DNA from 2 places in the Pantoea alhagi genome. Region 1 is predicted to be linked to the other one. Evidence: predicted binding sites of a transcription regulator. Region 1 holds the regulator's gene; the other holds the start of a gene.
What was found. The regulator PhoB, encoded in region 1, activates phosphate uptake and scavenging genes when phosphate is short. The targets are predictions, from matches to a motif close to CTGTCATAAAACTGNCNNAT.
Positions count from the first base shown of each region.

Region 2: a site for PhoB is predicted at 1,953-1,972, ahead of B1H58_RS03680 (PhoX family protein). Genes of this name have one in related genera too.

Region 1 covers NZ_CP019706.1:424,857-428,001, reverse strand. The annotation lists gene sbcD (exonuclease subunit SbcD) at 1-1,105, opposite strand, end outside; gene phoB (phosphate response regulator transcription factor PhoB) at 1,342-2,031, shown strand; gene phoR (phosphate regulon sensor histidine kinase PhoR) at 2,046-3,145, shown strand, end outside.
Region 2 covers NZ_CP019706.1:790,100-793,244, reverse strand. The annotation lists gene B1H58_RS03695 (porin) at 1-36, shown strand, start outside; gene B1H58_RS03690 (bactofilin family protein) at 135-803, opposite strand; gene folA (type 3 dihydrofolate reductase) at 1,435-1,920, shown strand; gene B1H58_RS03680 (PhoX family protein) at 2,027-3,145, shown strand, end outside.

The DNA.
Region 1 (3,145 bases):
CTACCTTTAGCTCGTTCAGCGTCTCATTTTGCAGGCGTGCAAGCGCTCGCTCACGCTGTTCACGGCTGCGGCGCATCAGCAGCACCTCCACCGGTAAACCTTCAGTTAGCGTCTGGATATGCTGCTGCATGTTATGCAGATATTCCTGAGTAGTGATTTCAATATCCAGCCACACCGGACGTGATGGAGAGGCACTGGCAAACGGTTTTAGCTGCTGCTCGATCTCCGCCAGCGTGCCCTTGATGGTTTGCATTGGCTGAAAGCCAGGCACCGGCAGCGGCTCAACGCTGGCCAGTTTGCCGTCGGCAAAACTCACCAAAAATACGCTTTTCTCGCTGCCCAGCTCATCGAAGCTGAGCGGCAGCGGGGAGCCGCTGTAGCGAATATGTTCGCTGCCGGCGATGCGTTGTGGGCGATGAATATGACCGAGCGCAATATAGTCAGCGGCGGGAAACGCCTGCGCCGGAAACGCATCCAGCGTGCCGATATAGATATCGCGCACCGCTTCGCTTTTGCTGACGCCAACAGTGGTCAGATGGCCGGTAGCGATTACCGGCAGCGATTTTTCCGCCTGCTGGCTAAGCTGACGAGCATGCTGGTAGCTGCGCTGATAGTGCTGCGTAATGGCGTTCAGCAGGCTGATCTGCTTTTGTTCGCCGGACTGACCCGCCTGGCTGCGCATAATGTCACGTGGTCGCAGGAAAGGAATGGCGCACAGCACCGCGCCCGGTTTGCCCTGGCGCGTGGTTAAGGTCAAAACCTGCTCTTCGGGATCGCTGCTGGCAGCGGCAATCACGCGCGTGTTCAAACAGGCCAGCAGTTCGCGTGATTCGTTGAGCGTGGCGACGGAATCGTGGTTGCCGCCCAGCACAATCAACTGGCAGCCGGTGCGATGCAGATCCACCACGAAACGGTTATAAAGTTCACGTGCATAGCTGGGCGGCGATCCGGTATCAAAAATATCGCCAGCGACAATCACCGCATCGACCTGATGCTCTTCAACACGCTCGATCAGCCAGTGAAAAAAGGCCTGATGCTCAGCGGCACGGCTGCGGGTATAGAAAAACTGACCGAGATGCCAGTCTGAAGTGTGAATAATGCGCATAAAACTCCCAGCTAATAGCAGAACGCCGGGGCGATTATAACCAGAGCTAAGCCGCAGCAGGGAACTGGATTGATCATTACCTGCATCTGGGTTTCAAAAATTGGTTATTGATTGCTTCACAAAAGCGTTACGAAAGCGCCATTGGGGCCGTGCATTTTTCATAAATCTGTCATAAAACTGACGCATAATGACGCCGCAAATCCCCGTGACCAAGAGTCACATTCGCAGGAGCAATAATGGCTAAGCGCATTCTGGTTGTCGAAGATGAAGCCCCCATCAGGGAAATGTTGTGTTTCGTGCTGGAGCAAAATGATTATCAGCCCATTGAGGCGGATGATTATGACAGCGCTGTCAACCTGTTAATCGAGCCATGGCCCGATCTGATCCTGCTGGACTGGATGCTACCCGGCGGCAGCGGCATTCAGTTTATTAAGCATCTCAAGCGCGAAGCGATGACGCGCGATATCCCGGTCATGATGCTTACTGCGCGCGGCGAAGAAGAAGATCGCGTGCGCGGCCTGGAAGTGGGTGCCGATGATTACATCACTAAACCGTTCTCGCCCAAAGAGCTGGTGGCGCGCATCAAGGCGGTAATGCGCCGCATTTCGCCGATGGCGGTTGAGGATGTGATCGAAATTCAGGGGCTGAGCCTGGATCCTTCTTCGCACCGCGTGATGTCAGATACCACGCCGCTGGAGATGGGCCCGACAGAATATAAACTGCTGCACTTTTTTATGACGCACCCGGAACGTGTCTACAGCCGTGAACAGTTGCTGAACAATGTCTGGGGCACCAATGTTTACGTTGAGGATCGTACGGTTGACGTGCATATTCGACGGCTGCGCAAGGCGCTGGAGCTGACCGGCCACGATCGCATGGTGCAAACCGTACGTGGAACGGGTTATCGTTTCTCCGCTCGTTACTGATCGGAGTCTGCCTCGTGCTGGAACGCCTCTCCTGGAAGAGATTATTACTGGAACTGGTGCTGGTCTGTTTGCCCGCGCTGTTGGCTGGACTGATTATCGGCTGGTTGCCGTGGTTCCTGCTGTGCGCCGTACTGCTGTTGTTGGGCTGGCACTTCTGGAATTTGCTGCGTCTTTCACACTGGCTGTGGACCGATCGCTCTATGACGCCGCCTGGCGGTCAGTGGAGCTGGGAGCCGCTGTTTTACGGGCTTTATCAGATGCAGCTACGCAACCGCCGCCGCCGCCGCGAATTGGGAAACCTGATTAAGCGGTTTCGCAGCGGGGCGGAATCCCTGCCCGATGCGGTGGTGCTGACCACCGATGAGGGCACTATTTTCTGGTGCAACGGTCTGGCGCAGCAGCATCTGGGGCTGCGCTGGCCGGAAGATAACGGCCAGAATATCCTTAATCTGCTGCGCTATCCTGAGTTTTCTCGCTATCTGCGTCAGCAGGATTTTGTTCGTCCGCTAACGCTGGTGATGAATAATCAGCTGCATATGGAATTTCGCGTAATGCCCTATAGCGAAGGACAGTGGCTACTGGTGGCGCGCGATGTTACGCAGATGCATCAGCTGGAGGGCGCGCGTCGTAACTTCTTTGCTAACGTCAGTCATGAACTGCGCACGCCGCTTACGGTGCTGCAGGGCTATCTGGAAATGATGGGCGATGCGGTGCTGGAGGGAAAATCCCGCGAAAAGGCGCTGCAAACCATGCAGGAGCAGACGCGCCGGATGGATGGTCTGGTTAAACAGCTGCTGACGCTTTCGCGCATTGAGGCTGCGCCCGCTATCGATCTGGCGGAGAAGGTGGATGTGCCGATGATGCTGCGCCTGCTGCAGCGAGAAGCGGAAACCCTGAGTAATGGCCGGCATCATATTGAGTTTCATGCCGATGCGCAGCTGAAAGTGTTCGGTAACGAAGAGCAACTCCGCAGCGCCATCTCTAACCTGGTCTATAACGCGGTCAACCATACGCCGGAAGGCACACATATCGAGGTAAGCTGGCAATTCTGCAAACAGGGCGCGCTGTTTACAGTGAAAGATAACGGGCCGGGCATTGCCCAGGAGCATCTGCC
Region 2 (3,145 bases), 370 kb from region 1:
GATATGAACCTGGTGCGCCTGCGTTACGATTTCTAATAATCGCTATTCGACGTAGCGCCGTTAACTGATTAAAACCTGAATGTCATCACTGGCGCTCAGGTTTTTTAACGCTAATCGCTCTGCCGCATAACTGTTCAGGCTTGGCTGGCTTTGCTTTTTTCCGGCGTGTTGGGCAACTCCTTGCCGGAAACGGCAGGCGTGGGAGCAATGCCAACCACGTTAACGGCGTTCTCAGGCTTTCTGGAGGTTTCCACACTACCTACAAACATGGCACCTTTTTTCACCGACAGCGTGACATAATCAAGCGCGCCATTAATATTTGCATGCTCGCCAATATCCATCGATTCAGCTTTACATTCGCCTTTGACGGTGCCGTTAATAATTAATTCCTTGCTGGTAATATTGCCGTTGACCAGCCCGCTACGCATAACTTTTACTACACCTTCGTTAGTAATAATATTTCCCTGCACCTCGCCATAAATATACACCTGGCCTACCGCTTTGAGATTCCCTTCAAAACAGACATCACGGGCAATCACCGTATTATTGGCCTGTTCTTCATGAGGTGTCGTTTTATCCGGCGCATTGGTTGGGATAATAGCCTCTTTTTTTGCCGCTATTTCTGCCGATTTATTTGGTTTTTTAAACATAGTCAGGATCTTCCATTGTAAGCTGTGAAGTAAAAATGACCCGGCGGCCAGAGATCCGAAGACGCCCGCCCAGGTTAAAGAGAAAAAGCTTGCTACCAGCGCCAGTAGCCAGCAGCAGATGCCACCATTAAAGAAAAAATATTGCCTGTCCATATTAGCCTGTTATAACTCCCTGTGCCTGCGATGTCTGTGTTAATTCTTTAACCGACACGCGATAAGATGAAGAACGGCATATTCACCCTGTACTATCTCTTACTGCAGTGGCAGAGCGTTTGGCGAAGAGTTCGAACGGATTTATTATTAAATGAGTGTAAAGAAAATTATATTAGAGAATATACTATGTCCTGATATTTTTAATTACAAGGAATAGGCCTTAAATTGATGGCTATTCTGGGGATTAAAGGTCAAACAGAAAATAGCAATTGAACTGTGCTTAAAATTATCGATATTTCATGAAATATTCAAGGGAACTTATATCACTTCTTGTCGCGCCGCACAGAAATAACCGCCCGAATATCCAGCCCCGTTGAATAGCATACGTGCTCTGAACGCATGATAATGAGGCAAATTCTTGCTGACTGTAACAAGAAGAACGTTCGCCGATGCTTCCAGGATGTTGCGCCGCTGCCTTTCCCTGAAAAAGCCCCAAACTGGGGCTGAAACGGCTACCTTTGTCACCTCAGTCACGGTTTAAAAACCTTTACGTAAATCCATTGACCAGACTATCGACGAAAGTTTCGCCTTTACGTATGATGGCGCCAATTTTACACCCTGTTGAGAATTTATGATGATAAGCCTGATAGCGGCTTTAGCAGCCGATCGCGTTATTGGGATGGAAAACGCTATGCCGTGGGATCTGCCTGCGGACTTAGCCTGGTTTAAGCGGAATACATTGAATAAACCCGTAATTATGGGGCGTCTGACCTGGGAATCAATTGGCCGCCCGCTGCCGGGACGCCATAATATTGTGGTCAGCAGCCAGCCAGGAAAAGCAACGGATGGTGTAACCTGGGTGACCTCACTGGACGATGCCTTAGCAGCAGCGGGCGACGTTGAAGAGATCATGGTCATTGGCGGTGGTCGTATTTATGAGCAGATGCTGGACCGCGCCGATCGAATTTATCTGACGCACATTGATGCGGAAGTGGAAGGCGATACGCATTTCCCTGATTACGAACCGGACGAATGGCAGTCGGTGTTCAGTGAATTTCATGACGCCGATGAGAAAAATTCTCACAGCTACTGCTTTGAAATTCTTGAACGCCGCTGATAACGTCGGTTAAAAGCGTGCTTATCCGCCAGCTGTAACATTGCTGTCATTTTTGCCCTCTAGCATTGCTTCCAGTCTGGGAAACCATAACGGGAAGCAATGCAAAATGAGCGATAAAATCCTTGAATTAAACATGGAATCACTGCCAAGCCCGGCGCGTCGTAAATTGCTGGCCGGAACCGGCGCATTAGGGCTGGCAGGCTTTCTTGGCGGCGGCGTCAGCTTTTCTGCTCTGGCTAAGGTGCAGTCAGCACCGAACGGTAGCCCGCTGTTGGGATTTACGGCGATTCCTGCTTCTACCGCTGATGAAATCACTATCGCGCCGGGCTATCGGGCTGAGGTGCTTATCTCCTGGGGCGAGCCGCTGGTAGATGGCGCCCCTGCGTTCGATCCTCAGGGAAATAACAGCGCGGCCGATCAGGAAAAGCAGTTCGGTGATAATAATGATGGTATGAGCTTTTTCGCCCTGGATGATAACCGTGGCGTAATGGCAATCAATAATGAGTATGTAAACGAACAGTACCTGTTCCCTCACGGCGGCAGCAAGGCGACCAGCCTGGAAGATGTAAAAAAATCGCAGGCGGGGCATGGCGTATCGATCGTTGAGGTTGCACGTAGCGAAGACAATCGTTGGCGCGTGGTGCGTCCGTCACGCTATAACCGTCGTATTACCGCCAACACCCTGATGCATTTTTCCGGACCGGCAGCAGGCCATGCGGCGCTGCAAACCGCAGCCGATCCCGAAGGGAAAACGGTGCTGGGCACCTTTGGCAACTGTGCCAACGGCAAAACTCCCTGGGGAACTTACCTTACCTGCGAAGAGAACTTCGACACCTACTTCGGCACCAAAGCCGCTGATTTCAAACCCACAGCGCAGCAGAAACGCTATACGCTCAACGCCAGCGAGCCGGAGCGCAACTGGTCCGATTTTGACGATCGTTTTGACGTGGCAAAAAACCCCAACGAATTTAACCGCCACGGCTGGATCGTAGAGATAGACCCGCTCGACCCCACCTCGGTGCCGGTAAAGCGTACCGCGCTGGGGCGTTTCAAACATGAAAACGCGGCGGTGACGGTAGCAAAAAGCGGTGAGCTGGTGGTTTATATGGGCGACGATGAGCGTGGCGAATATATCTATAAATATGTCTCCACGGGCAAAGTTGATCACGCTAATCCAGCAGCAAATAAAGCGCTGCTGGATGAGGGAACGCTGTACGTCGCGGTG